One region of the Paenibacillus sp. N22P23 genome, then DNA from elsewhere that is predicted to be linked to it. Evidence: riboswitches for the same ligand, from Rfam matches in the RefSeq annotation. Region 1 holds a riboswitch; the other holds the start of a gene.

Region 1 (7,447 bases):
CTCCAGCTTCTCTCCGCGGCCGCGTGCAATCGCAGTACCACCTGTTACGCAGAACGGTACGTCAGAGCCAAGCTCCGCACCAAGCGTGCACAGCTCTTCTTCGGAGATGCCTAGCTGCCACAAGCGATTCAGTCCACGCAGTGTAGCGGCTGCATCACTGCTTCCGCCGGCAAGTCCTGCGGCTACCGGTATCTTCTTGTCCAGATGAATATAGACGCCTTTGCGGACATTGTAGCGATCCTTAATCAGTCTTGCTGCCTGAAAGGCTAAATTCTTCTCATCGAGCGGAATATACCCCGCCTGACTCGAAATAATGATGGTATCCCGCGGAAGCTCTTCCATCTCGAGCCGATCCGCTAAATCAACCATAGTCATAATCATTTCAACCTCATGGAATCCGTCTTCACGCTTACGCATGACATCCAGCAGCAGGTTGATCTTTGCCGGCGCTTTCTCATAAATCTTCATATGTAGGCTCACCCGTCCGTTATCGTTAAACTTCACATATTATAACAAAAGGTCATAAGAAAAGCTAAGAGGCTTTGAGCAGTTTGCGGGCCTGCTCATCATCTTAGCTTGAAATAACCCATTAGTGGGGTTGATATTGGGACGCTTGCTGCTGCGTGGCTTGATGCATATACGCCGGAATGATACCGGATGCCTGCTGCCGCTGTGGTGCATAACTGGACTGTGTTTGAGGCTGCATAAAAGGCTTGCGGGCAGGCTGCGGACTATACGTCGATTGTGGCGACTGATAGGTTTGGCGCTGATACTGCGACTGCGACTGCGATTGCTGTGCGGCATACTGCTTAGCTGCGGCCTGCTCGGCGATTTGAATCGCGCGTTTCACCATGTTGCCGGCATCCTTCGCTTTAATGCCTCCCCAGCCTTCCTTCTGCACGGTATCATAGAAGCCCAGATCCTTCGCCAACTCATTCTTCAATTCTTCACTCATCGTACCGCGGCGTCTGCGTGACATAAGCACTCTCCTCCTTTTAAACGGGTAGTACCTTTAGTATGGTTGTTTTTATCGTTCTCATACGGAGGCGGAGGTGGAGGTAGCGCGATTTAAGTACAAAAAAAAGTGCAGATCCTGCCTACGCTGCTTTCGCCGCGTCCGCAAACCTGCACATGTTCGTATCATATTTATCTCATTGTATATACGTAATGCGTACTTGACCATCATCGCTGTCCACCGTAACTTCAACGGACTCCGTCAATATATCGGCGTAGCTGTAAGAGACGCGCTTAAACGCATGCTGCTCCTGGTCGAGCCTGACAATAAATACAGAAGGGTAGATTTCTTCTAACACACCGGTCCGCTCAATCGTCTTTCGACGACCACCGTTTGCACGAAGACGGATTTTGGAGCCGACATGGGTTTCCAAACTGCGTTTGATTTCCAATAGCGCATTTTTTGCCATTGTGCACTACCACCTCTTTCCTTGTCCATTATAACCAAAAGGAGGTGGTTTGTCAAAAAATTATAATTATAACAGTGGAGTCACTTTGGTGTCAATATATAAAAGGCTATTTTTTTCGCCGCAATGTATAATTTAGCCCGAAGCAGCCATATTAAACAGTTGGCTTTACACCGGTCAGTGTTTTAGGTTTAGGTAACCCAACCCGGAACTTTCCTAATGTTTCAATGCCCCCGACACCATCTATACCGCTGATTGTGCCGTGGATGACATCCGATAAATTAATGGTTTCGCGAATGGAGGTGTAGCTGGCTTTAATGGCCACGTAAACGGGATCCAAGGCATGAATGAGCACCCTGCCCGGAGAACTGGCGAAGTTCGATCCATTTTGCAGCAGCGCTTCATAATGCGATTGGCATGCGCCTGCTACGACAATTAAGCTATCTTTGCTTTTCTCATATTGACGCGCAATCCGTACCGCATTGACGAAATTTTGCGAGTTTTTGTAGCTGGCCAGGTTATGCAAATCGTCCTGGTTCCGTGTCTTGAGTACGCCGTCATGGCCCGTAATTACGACAATATCCGGTTTGATTTGCGGAAGCAGTCGGTAAACCACGTCGGCCATTTGTGATTCATGCACATATACTCCGTGAGCAGGGACGCGCATTTGCGTATACAGCTGCATACTTTTTCTCATATAGTTGCTGTCCCCGTCCAAATGAAGTACTTTTCCGGGCACCTCAAAGTACGGCTGGGATTGACTTTGCGCGCGCTGCAGTTCACGTTCAATTATCTGCTGCTCACGTTGTTCCTGCATCCTAAGCGTGGACTCGCTGGCTTTAATGCGTGCCTGCCTCGCTGCACCGGAGGATTCCGGATCGCTCATAACGGACAAATCGACAATTGGCGCGTCTGCAAGCAGACGATAGTCGGTGCCCTTCAGGATGGCTGTCTGTTCTAGAATTGTCGCAACACGAAAAAGGACGTCCCCGCCATAGGATTTGCGGACGACCAGGTCCCCTTGCTTCATGGGCAAATCACCTCTTCGTCTATCCTATGGGGAGACGCCCGTTATGGTGCGCTCACTTTTATTTTTTGTCTTCGCTGTGCAGATCTGCAGCCAGCAGTGCGCGGCTTAATGCGGCAAACTCCGCAAGGGACAAGGTCTCCCCGCGCCTTGACGGATCAATACCGATGCCCGTTAGCAATGGTCCGAGCTTCTCACGATTCACTTTGCCTACATAAGCGGTCAAATTGTTCGCAATGGTCTTGCGGCGCTGTGCGAAACAAGCTTGCACGGTTTGGAAGAAATGCGCTTCGTCCTCGACTTCAACAGCAGGCTTGTCCCGCAGTGAAAGCTTGATAACTGCAGAATCTACATTCGGCTGGGGAATAAACACCGTATGCGGTACAATACAAACCAGCTCAGGCACACAGTAGTACTGCACGGCAACGCTGAGGCTTCCGTACTCTTTGCCACCAGGCTTGGCTGCCATCCGCTGTGCGACTTCCTTCTGGATCATAACGACGATGTGCTCAAGCGGCAGCTTCTCTTCTAACAGCTTCATTAGAATCGGTGTCGTTACGTAATACGGCAGGTTCGCCACCACGCTTACGCCTGAGAGCCCGGCAAACTGCTCCTTTAGCAGCTCCGCCAGGTCGAGCTTCAGCACATCGCCATGTACGACGTGCACATTCGGCGTATCCGCCAGTACATCCTTTAGAATCGGAATAAGCCGATTGTCGATCTCCACTGCGGCTACGCGTCCTGCTGCGTGTGCCAATTGCTGCGTCAATGCGCCGATACCCGGCCCGATTTCAAGCGCGCCTTTTGTCTCATCCAACTCAGCTGCACTGACGATGTTGCGTAAAATATTTTGATCGATCAGAAAGTTCTGACCGAGGCTCTTCTTAAATGTAAAACCGTATCTGGCGATAATGTCTTTCGTCCGCTTCGGTGAAGCGACGTCGACACCTGCCTTAATTCCCTCTGCCATCATTGATCTCCTTCGCTCGCCTGCTCCATCGTGGTTAGAGCCCGCATAAATTCCTCACGCGTGATTCGAAACATCGAACAGCGTTTATAGAACTGCTTGCCGTTCGCATAGCCGATTCCGAGCAGATTGCCCATCCTCAGCCGTCTATCCGAAGCTTGCGGATGTACGAGCAGGCCTGCTTGCATTAAATCATCCATCGTGACCTCAGCAAGACCTGCAGTGTCAGACGTCGCTTCTGTACGCAAATTAGCGAGTGCTCGCTTGATTGCTTCCGGTGATGCGTTCTCGACACCAATATCCCCTTTGTAGAGCGCTTCCTCCTGTGGAAGAAAAGCATGCTTGCAGCCTGGTACCCGCTGCGCTACGATTTTGCGGATTCGCTCGCCCGCATGATCGGGGTCGGTAAAAATAATAACGCCTCTGCGCTCCTGAGCCAGCATGACTCGGCGGATAACCGCCTCGCCAATCGCCGAACCACCGGTCTCGATGGTTTCTGCCTCTACGGCACGCTTAATGGCAACGGTATCGTCTTTACCTTCTACTACAATGATTTCTTTAATCATGGGACTCCATTCCTTCCCTTCAATACAACATGCAAAAAGAAGAGGCATCGCCTCTTCTTATGATGGCATATTTACGCTCGAAATACGATACGCATGTTCATACCGTGGAAATACTGCCTATAGTGCTTCCGGTTTCTTCGGACCTAGCACATACACAGTATAGCCCCGCTTCCGACCAAATTTATCGGCATACGACTCGCTGTCAAAATAAACATCAATCTTGTTGCCTTTGACTGCACTGCCCGTATCCTCGGCTCGTCGGAAACCGATTCCTTCGATATACACCCACCAGCCGATCGGAATGACTTTCGGGTCGACCGCAATGGTACGGCCTTCCTGAACGCGTGCTCCCGATGCGGTGATGCCGTACTGTGGATGGTTCTTTCCTTTGCCTGTCGAAGCCACGCCGGCTGAATAAGCCGTAAGGGTTACATTCTTCAGTATTTTCTTCGAACTGAAAGTAACGCCTCGCTTCGTCATGGTGGATACATTCGGCGAACTCGCCTTCAGCATCGTTACCTTCGGCTCAGGCTTCTTCGTCCCGACCGACACAATCTGATCGACAGAAGGTGACTTGGTCAACTTCTCAACGAGTGTCTGTGAGACTAGAACGCCGTCTTCGAAAGTCTTTTCATAACGTTTAACGACAGTGCCTTGTTTACCCGTTTGGACAAGCTGTTCTTTCCCTAGCGCTAGCTTGGGATCATCCTTCTTCACAATGGAGTAAGGAACGGGGTGGGTACTCTCCGAGATCTTCGTGTCAATCCGAGTGATCGAAATGATCATATTCGGCTTGAGTGTCGCGGATAACGAAGGTACTACCTTATCTTGACTGCGTATCGATATATGAGCCTGATCGATCGCCGCCTGTACGGTTCTTTCTGTCGTGTACAACGTTCTTGCTTTGCCGTCAGCTTTCACAATAAGAGGCACCGCTTGGTTAATGACAATTCGGTCACCGTCTTTGATACCGCCATCAAGCGGCATCGACACTTTATCATAAGTGCCAATTGCAATAGCTTGTTCATCCAGTAGGCGTTGAAGGACCCATTGCTTCGTAGAGACAATGGTTTCTCGTCCATTCACTACTACGGACACGCGCTTGTCAGCCGTTCCGTACAACAACACCAGAAACATGAAAGTCATAGCGATTGAGATCATGGCGCTTAGTACAATTAAACGCACGTTCTCATGCTTCCATCGCAATGCGAAAGACATGCTGGATGATCGTTTCCCATGGGTGTCCTTAAGCTGGAGTGCTCCCATTTCTTCGGTCCTCCTTACATAGCCCCGCCGCCTTTGTTTGCATGATTACATAGACGCGACTATAGAGATTTTCTTTCCAATTTCCGCCCCGGACCACTTCCATAATACAGCTTTTGTCGTCAGTTTATGCTTCTTTCAAACAAAAAGAAGCCCGACGACAGAGGATCTGTTTCGTGGCTTCCCATTAGACAATGGTAGCATGGAGTTGCATTCACGAGGTTGATCTCTCTTATTGACGCTTACGAGGTTAGCTGTCGGATTCGGACGTGAGAGTCGCCCTATTCGCTAATAGCACGGATTAATACTAGCTGTGCCAGTCGCAAAATTCACCCCAAGAAGAATTTCATGTCTATCGCTGTCTGCCTTGTACAAAACAGTGTCGCCCTTTAGTCGACGAACACGTTTTAAGGGGAAGAAACGAACAAGCTGTTTCTTCTTGATACAAACAGTTTCAACAATTGGTTCCCCCGCTCTCCGAAACACGGAGATTAAGCGTTTTATTGGAAAAGGAATACAAGTTTTGTTGCTCTGAAATGAATCATAACGTCTACCGCGGCACATTGTAAAGAACTGATTAATGACGATTTTAACGAATTTCAAGGAAAAATAGGCGAAAAGTAAGCAATTTCTTCAATCAAAATCAGTTTTATCACGAGAATAGTCCCAAATCCTTGCTTTCAAAGCCGTTTTCATCAGATTCCAAAACATTTCATTGCATTTTCGGTGGTTATTTTGCCGACTTCCTCCACACTTTTACCGGTTATCTCCGAAATCGTGTTTGCTACAAGACGGACGAAAGAAGACTCATTTCGCTTCCCACGATGGGGATGAGGTGCCAGGTAGGGAGCATCCGTCTCGATCAAAATTCGGTCCAGAGGCACTTGTGAAAGCACTTCCTTTGGCACCCTCGCATTCGTAAATGTAAGCGGTCCACCGAATGAAATATAGAAGTTCATATCGAGACATTGTTTCGCCGTTTCCCAGCTGCCGGAGAAGCAGTGCATGACGCCGCCAACATCCTTGGCATCTTCTTCGCGGAGCAATCTGACGACGTCCTCATGAGCATCCCGGTTATGAATGACGATCGGCATTCGTTTCTGCTTGGCCAATTGAATTTGCTCGCGGAATACACGCTGCTGAACATCCTTCGGCGATGTATCCCAGTGATAATCCAGGCCAATCTCGCCGATTGCCACGACCTTCGGATGGTCACACAGCGACGCAATCCAGTCTAAATCCTCGGGGCGCATATCAATGCTGTCAACCGGATGCCAGCCGACAGCAGCATAAATAAAGGAATACTGCTCGGCAAGCGCCATCGTTGTTGGAATTGTTTCACGGTTGAAGCCGATATTGATGAGCTTATGTACGCCGGCAGCCTGCGCTCTTTCGATAACTTCTGCTCGGTCTTCGTCGAATTTATGCGAGTCTAAATGTGTGTGCGTGTCGATTAACATCGTGTAACTAGAAACCCCTTTCTACATTAAAGCAAATAATTCGCGGATTTTCGCAGGCAGCAGGTGGGCTGATTCGCGAAGCGGTTCCTCCGGGTAATAAAGGTGGTACCTGCCTTGATGGATACCGGTGATCGATCGAATGATATCCGAACGGCTAGAGATTTCCGACAATCGTTCATCACTGCTCAGCAGCAGAATCGGAGGTTTTTCCTCTTTGCCCGCAGCAGTTGTTGAACCGGGACGATAAACATCGTAGGGCATGTCGTAAGGAAAGTCAATTTCTAGGTGATAGTCCGGATGAAGGCCGATTTCTCGCAAGTGGTCACGGATTTCCTGCCATAGCTTCTCGTCAGGGTGATCCATCGTTACATATTTGTACAGCTTGCGATTAAGGAACCGGCGGCATAGGTCTGATAACACAGGATCAGGCTCATGGACCCATTGCGCGAAGGCCGTTTGAACAAGTGCTTCATCCAAATCCAAATAGCCTTCAATATCTATTGTGCCCGATAGCAGCATCTGAATAGGCTTCATTAATGAATGAAATTCGTAGTCACTGCCGAAGAGCTCTTTTGCCCTTCGAAAGATTTGCCTTAATATAATCTCCGAGCTTCTCGTAACCGGGTGAAAATAAACCTGCCAGTACATCTGATAGCGAGACATGAGATAATCCTCGACCGCATGCATGCCGCTCTCCTTCACAACGATTCTTCCTTGATGAGGCCGCAGCACTCGCAAAATCC
Region 2 (7,447 bases), on a different contig from region 1:
CGGTGTTTTGCGTTTAAAGCTTTCCACTGGCGATTCCCCCTCCCTCTATGTGAATGATGAATAAAACCGAGAAAGCCACCCCCACATGAAATGGAGGCGGCTGCTTGATGATCACTTCACTTGCTTCATTAGTTCCATATTGATTTCCGTTACGTTCACGCGCGGTTCCCCGAAAATGCCTAGCTGGCGGTTTGTCGTGTTCGCATCCACGAGCTCATTCAGTTCCTGCTCCGAAATCCCCGTCTCTTTGCTGATTCTTGGCACTTGCGCTTTAGCTGCTTCCGGGGACAAATCCGGATCAAAACCGGAGCCGGAGATGGTTACCAAATCGGCGGGGATGTCCGTAAGGCTTGGATTTTCTTGGCGCAGTGCATCGATTCGCTCCTTCATCGCTTTCACGTAATCCGGATAACCGACTGCCATATTGGAGCCCGCCGTGGCAGTGGGATCAAATTTAGCATTTGAGGCTCGTGGGTGAAACCATTTCGGCGATTGAAAGTCCTGAGCGATTAGCTCCGAACCTACAACCTTGCCGTTTATTTCAATTAAGCTGCCCCCGGCTTGTTTGGGGAACAGAGCCCCGGCAACACCGGTCGTGACTAAAGGATAAAGGAGCCCGCAAAGCAGCATAAGCACTACGGACAGTCGGATCGCGGTCAGTGTCATCTTCATATGATTAGCTCCTTAAACGAGTTGAAGACCATGAAGGATCAGGTCTATGAGTTTGATACCGATGAAAGGGACGATGACCCCGCCAAGGCCGTAAATCAGCACGTTGCGAGTAAGCAGCGTATCTGCTGTCATGGCACGGTATTTCACGCCTTTCATCGCAATCGGAATGAGCAGCGGTATGATGACGGCGTTAAAGATTAGCGCCGAGAGAATCGCCGATTTGGGCGAAGCCAGATGCATGATGTTCAGCGATTGCAGCTGAGGCATCGCAATGATAAACATAGCCGGGATAATCGCGAAATACTTGGCGATATCATTGGATATCGAGAACGTTGTAAGCGCCCCCCGGGTAATGAGCAGTTGTTTGCCGATTGAAACAACGGACAACAGCTTCGTTGGATCGGAATCCAAATCGATCATATTGGCCGCTTCCTTCGCAGCCATCGTTCCCGAATTCATGGCTAGACCAACGTCGGCTTGCGCCAGCGCCGGAGCATCATTCGTACCGTCACCTGTCATCGCAACGAGCTTGCCCTCTTGCTGTTCCTTCTTAATGGCAGCGATTTTATCCTCCGGCTTCGCTTCGGCAATGAAATCATCGACGCCCGCTTCAAGGGCGATCGTAGCCGCCGTGAGCGGATTGTCACCGGTACACATGATCGTCTTGATCCCCATTGCCCGCATCTCTGCGAAGCGCTCCTTCAAGCCGGGCTTCACGGTATCTTTCAAGTAAATGACACCGAAGATACGATTGCCTACGGCAGCAGCTAGCGGCGTGCCTCCTGCCCTGGCAATCCGGTTCGAGGCTTCTTCTAAGTCAGTCGGAATACTGCCGCCACTCGCGGAAACAAATTTCTTAATGGCGTCGACCGCGCCTTTACGGATCTGAACGCCGCCCGCCATGTCGAGTCCGGACATTCTTGTTTCTGCCGTAAACTCGACGATTTCCGCACTTGCATATTCAGTCTCCGCCCAAGATTCGCCGAGTTTACCGGCAAGCTCTACGATGGAACGACCTTCAGGCGTTTCGTCCTTTACAGATGCCTGCAGCGCAGCGAACGTCATTTCCTTGGCGGTGACACCTTTCACAGGAATGAACTCCGCAGCCATCCGATTTCCGTATGTGATCGTCCCTGTCTTATCCAAGATCAGCGTATCGATATCGCCGGCAGCCTCTACAGCTTTACCGGACATGGCAAGTACGTTATATTGCGTTACCCGGTCCATACCGGCAATCCCGATGGCCGATAACAGCGCACCAATGGTCGTCGGAATTAAACAGACAAGTAGGGCGATGAGTGTGGCGATATCTAGATTGACATTGAGATAAGCCGCCATTGGAACCATGGTGATGATGACAATTAGGAAAATGATCGTTAACACGGCAAGCAGCGTCGTTAACGCCAGCTCGTTCGGTGTTTTTTGCCGTTTGGCGCCTTCTACGAGTGATATCATGCGATCCAGGAAAGATTCACCCGGATCTGTCATGACCTTCACAATAATATAGTCTGAAGCAACTCGCGTTCCCCCTGTAACCGAGGAGAAATCGCCGCCGGCTTCCTTGATTACTGGTGCAGATTCACCTGTAATTGCTGACTCATCGATGGATGCCAGACCTTCAATAATTTCACCGTCTGTCGGAATCAGCTCGCCGGCTTCCACGCGGACAATGTCGCCTTTCTTCAACTGCGTGGAAGGCACCTGCTTAAAGGATCCATCCCGCTGAACAAGCTTCGCCATCGTTTCGGATTTTGTTTTCCGAAGGGTATCCGCCTGTGCCTTGCCTCGGCCTTCCGCGAGTGCTTCAGCGAAATTACCGAACAATACGGTGAAGAGCAGAATGAAAAACACGGTCACATTGTAGCCTCGGCCCACAGTATCCGTACCAAACAGATCTGGCTGTATGGATAGCAGCAATGTGATTACCGTGCCTACTTCCACGATAAACATGACCGGGTTCTTGATCATGACCGCAGGGTTCAATTTCTTAACAGCGCCGATCATGGCTTGTAGTGCAATTTCCTTCGTTATCGTTTTTCTGCGTGCAGCAGCCATTATGATCTCTCCTTAAGTTTATTGCGGCATGGCCAGATGTTCAGCAATTGGCCCCAGTGCAAGTCCAGGGAAGAACGTAAGCGCTCCGATCACGAGAATGATCATGATGAGAATCCCCGTGAACAATGGTGTATTCGTGCGCAGCGTCCCCGTCGTTACCGGTACAACTCGTTTAACCGCAAGAGATCCGGCAATCGCAAGCATGGCAATGATTGAAATATAACGGCCAAACAACATCACCAAACCAATCCCTACATTATAGAAGTCGGTATTCGCGGTCAGACCGCCAAATGCGGAACCATTGTTTGCCGCGCCGGATGTAAAGGCATAAAGCACTTCAGATAGCCCATGTGTACCAGCATTCGCTATGGACGCGACGGCTGTCGGTGTAGCCAGAGCAAGTGCTGTTGGAGCAAGAATGATTAAAGGATGGATAAGCAGCGCGATCGCAGCCAGCTTCACTTCCTTGCCTTCAATCTTCTTACCGAGGAATTCCGGCGTACGTCCAACCATCAGACCGCAAATAAATACGGATAAGATGAGATACAATAACCCATTGAGGAGCCCGACACCTTTCCCGCCAAATACGTTATTCAGCATCATTTCGGCTAGCGCAACGAACCCGCCCATCGGTGTTAATGATTCGTGCATATTGTTCACAGAACCCGTCGTTGCTGCCGTTGTCACCGCTGTAAACAAGGCGGACTGCGATTCGCCAAACCTGACTTCCTTGCCCTCCATATTTCCGTGATAGCCTGCGGCATCAAGAGCGGGAACGCCTTTGTATTCCGATACAAATACGACTGTAAGCATAACCAAGAAGATGAGTCCCATAGCCCCAAATATGGCCCAGCCCTGCTTCTTGTTCTTAATCATCAGACCGAAAGCATACACAAGCGCCGTTGGAAGCAGCATCATGCAAATAATTTGCACCATATTGGTAAGCGGCGTTGGATTCTCGAACGGATGCGCCGAGTTTGTACCGAACCATCCCCCACCGTTCGTACCGATATGTTTGATCGATTCAAGCGTTGCAACCAGGCCTCTGGTTATCGTCTGCTGTGCTCCTTCAAGCGTGGTCGCATTTACAGCACCTTGGAATGTTTGCGGAACGCCTTGGAATACTAGAAATAATGCGACTAGGAAGCTAAGCGGCAGAAATACACGCGTAATCCCGCGAACCATATCCACATAGAAGTTACCCAGGTTATCCTGACGGCCGACGAGTCCACGAATGAACGCGATCGCTATTGCGAAGCCGGTTGCTGCCGACGTGAACATCGGAAACGTAATTGCAAGCAATTGAGACAAATAGGAAAGTCCATTCTCCCCTGAGTAAGACTGCCAGTTTGTATTCGTAATAAACGATACAGCTGTATTAAATGCCTGCCCCGCAGGCATATTGCCGATCCCATCCGGATTAAGCGGCAGAAAGCTCTGAAACCGCAGGACAAGATACAGCAGGAGCATCATAACGAAGTTGCTAAGCAGGACGGCTGCTACATACTTTTTCCATCCCATTGCTTCATCCTCGCGCACTCCCATTAACCGATACAGCATGCGTTCGAACGGACCAAACACACGATCCAATCCTGTTTTCTCATGCTGAAACACTTTTACAAGATAAATGCCTACCGGCTTAACCAACAACATAATGATGATCAGCGTAATGGCTACCTGTACGAACCCCATACTCATGTCATGAATCCTCCGCCCTGGCCATTTAGAATTTTTCTGGTTTTACTAATACAAAGCCTAGATACAAAATGAGAATACCTGCAATAATACCGACGATTATCATAGCGTTACCTCCCTAGGCTTTCTCACAGAATTTAAGGAATCCCCAGAATATAGCGAATGCAGCAACAAACAATATCACCATTGTAAAATCATTGATCATAACCCCTTACTACCTCCCATAGCTGCATGCCGTGAATTGAGAATATTTTCCCCTGCCGGATGGAAACTATACTTGTCTTTCAGTGTGCTTAAAGTTTAGTATGCTGCTTATCAGTTCCCCCTCTTCGGTATAAGGAAATCTTAATACGGGTTGCCGTAAAAAGGGGGTAAAGAAACCTCCTGTCAGGTGTAAAAAAAGTATAAAAATCGGTCGTTATCGACGTTTAGAACGAGACGTAAGCCTGCGAGTGGTCGAATAAATACGTGCGATTCCATACTGCGCAGCTTTGGCCTTTGTTTCCTTTAGCTGTATGATCCAGCTGCTCAGCCAAGCTCGTTAATGCGGATTCCATTACATGTGTGCGTTCCGTTCCCCATGCTTCTTGCTTCTGATGGATATAATCCAGACCTTCCTCAATTGTCAGTCCTTTTATTCGCTGGTAAATGGCCGTCCACTGCACAATGTCGCCCTTCAGGTTACAGCCGTGCATCTGGAATTCAATGAGGCTGCAGCCTCCGTCATTCGTAGTGATGGCGAGTAAACCGCAAATGCAGTCTTCACTATGTCCAGGCAGCCGTTCATCTGTGAGCTCACCATCAAATTGAAACAGCTCAATCGCATTAATCTTGCAATCTTTCACAATACTCACTCTCCTGATCGTTGGTTGATAGTAGACGGTAGACAGCACAAAGAGGCCCGGGAAGCAGAGAAACTCTACTCCCGGGCCTCATCACAGCGTAAAGAAACAAGCTGCGCAAGCTCGATTGAATGGGTTCTCTCTCATACGCTTACGAGGTTAGCTGTCGGATTCGGGCTTGAGAGTACCCTACCTTAACAATTAACACCTGTTATGGATTCACCCCAAGAAACCGTTCTGATCGAAGTCGGCTTCCAATTGGTTCCCCCGTTCCTCTTGCGAGGACTCAGCGTGTAAAGCAAGATTTGAAGTTGTTGAATCAAATCTTATTCCTGCGAGAAGAGAATGTAAAATCTGATTTAAGTGCTAATTACGCCAATTCTATCGAATTGAGCGCATAATTGCGCTTTCATCCTGAGCACTCATTCTTTTCAATTGGGTTTTCATAGGTTTGCTTCCAAACCTTTCTGTGAATAGCAAAGGAGCTAAGCACATTCATCATGTCGCTTAGCTCCTTGTTTATTCCTATTATTTTGTTTTTGTAAACCTTACTTCGTAAAGCTAACTGCCTCCAACATACGTGTAATCAGAGCCGCGCTCTCTGCACGGGTCGTCATCGAGCTCGCGTTAAATTTGCCCGAAGCTCCTTTGATCAGCTTGGCTTGCTCCAATTTCGTTACGGCATCCAGCGCCCAGCTGTGAATACTGCTCACGTCGCTGAAGCCGGACCCCGCAGTCGCTTCGTTAAAGTGATATCCTGCCAGCCCCATCGCTCTGAACAGGATTACCGCCATCTCTTCCCGTGTAATCGTTGCTGACGGGTTGAAATTGCCTGCGGCGTCACCTTTCACGATGCCATAGCCCACTAACGATTGAACGGCAGCTGCGTACCAAGCATTCGTACTGACATCGTGGAACAACGAAGTCGATGCTGCTCCTTGTGTTTTCATGCCAAGCGCTTTCGCCATCATGAGCGCAAACTCCGAGCGGGTCACCTGTTCGTTCGGTTTAAATTCGTCTGCATTGAAGCCTGCAATAATCATCTTGCCTGCTGCCGCTTCGATATCAGCACGCGCCCAGTGCGTTGCAATATCCTTAAACGTATGCTCGCTGTTTAGAACGAGGTAGGTGCTGTTGGAAAGACTGTAGATATGGATCACTTTCCCATCTGTGGTAAACGGTACAGGCTCGTACGACGTTTTACCGTCAGCTCCTTTAACTTCTCTGACAACAGCAAGTTTGCTGCTATCGGCTGCAGTATCAAGCACTATCGTTCTCGCTACATACTGCGTAAATGTAGACAGTACTTGCTGCTTACCGCCTGCCTCAGTAGCCGTTATCGTGAATTCAAGGGCAGCGAGAACCTCATGACCCTGTTCATCAGCCGTCCGCTCTGCTTCTTTATTCACGGCTATCGTCAATTCAATAGCTGCATCTTTACGGTCATTGAGCAGCTTACTGAGTTCATCAATCGGCAGCGCGTACTCGCCGAGCGAAGTCTTCACTGTCAAAGCTGTACTTGACGAATCCGCCAGTAATTGACGAACAACATCAGCGTTTAGAGAAACTTGGATTTCATCCACTTTCTCAGTAGTCGTTGCATCGACGATTACTGATCCGTCTGCTGATGGCTTCAACGGTTTCTCGACCTTCAGATCTGCGATCTTATTGCCAGCTTCATCCGTTGTTACAACAGGTTTGCCGGATGAATTGTCCGTGTCACCCGGATAACTCGGTGGCGTTGGCGTGCTTGGATTACCGGAAGTAGCAGACAGCTCACGGGTATCGCGCACCCTGATCCGCACACCTTCCGAATACTTACCTGCAACACCAACCGCTTCGTACGTATCGCCCGCCACCATCTGCGGAACGGGAACGTCGTTCTGCAGCGCGATGTAGCCGTCTGTAAATACGAGCACAGGACCTGTTCCATCATTGATCACATACGAGTTGTCGTCGTATTTGGAAACAACTGTCCCTTTTACCTTTACGAGCTGGCCCTGGGCGGCCTCCTGCGCTGCGTCGTGTGTAGAAATCAATTCAGGTTCGATTGGGTTCACATGACCGATCTTGATGACGTCACCGGCAAATGTATCAAAAATAAGTTCACGGTTCTGCTCGAACGTTTGCAGCTTGCCATAAACGCGAACACGATCGCCTGCTTCCAGACTGTCAGCCGGCAC

What was found. A riboswitch is a leader RNA that binds a small molecule or an ion and turns the genes downstream of it on or off. The one in region 1 is predicted to bind cyclic di-AMP.
Region 2: linked by a shared signal. The riboswitch ahead of AC506A_RS30205 (hypothetical protein) and the one ahead of AC506A_RS29655 (resuscitation-promoting factor) in region 1 are both predicted to bind cyclic di-AMP.

Annotation. Positions count from the first base shown of each region.
Region 1 is NZ_JBXENT010000015.1:57,693-65,139, forward strand. It holds gene ispE (4-(cytidine 5'-diphospho)-2-C-methyl-D-erythritol kinase) at 1-468, opposite strand, end outside; partial or broken gene AC506A_RS29630 (small, acid-soluble spore protein, alpha/beta type) at 806-979, opposite strand; gene veg (biofilm formation stimulator Veg) at 1,152-1,424, opposite strand; gene yabG (sporulation peptidase YabG) at 1,576-2,451, opposite strand; gene rsmA (16S rRNA (adenine(1518)-N(6)/adenine(1519)-N(6))-dimethyltransferase RsmA) at 2,510-3,421, opposite strand; gene rnmV (ribonuclease M5) at 3,418-3,981, opposite strand; gene AC506A_RS29655 (resuscitation-promoting factor) at 4,099-5,247, opposite strand; cyclic di-AMP (ydaO/yuaA leader) riboswitch at 5,469-5,752, opposite strand; gene AC506A_RS29660 (TatD family hydrolase) at 5,940-6,704, opposite strand; gene AC506A_RS29665 (HD domain-containing protein) at 6,726-7,447, opposite strand, start outside.
Region 2 is NZ_JBXENT010000017.1:29,741-37,187, forward strand. It holds gene AC506A_RS30180 (histidine kinase) at 1-27, opposite strand, end outside; gene kdpC (potassium-transporting ATPase subunit KdpC) at 112-672, opposite strand; gene kdpB (potassium-transporting ATPase subunit KdpB) at 685-2,727, opposite strand; gene kdpA (potassium-transporting ATPase subunit KdpA) at 2,746-4,419, opposite strand; gene AC506A_RS30200 (potassium-transporting ATPase subunit F) at 4,451-4,528, opposite strand; gene AC506A_RS30205 (hypothetical protein) at 4,851-5,267, opposite strand; cyclic di-AMP (ydaO/yuaA leader) riboswitch at 5,398-5,566, opposite strand; gene AC506A_RS30210 (DUF4350 domain-containing protein) at 5,813-7,447, opposite strand, start outside.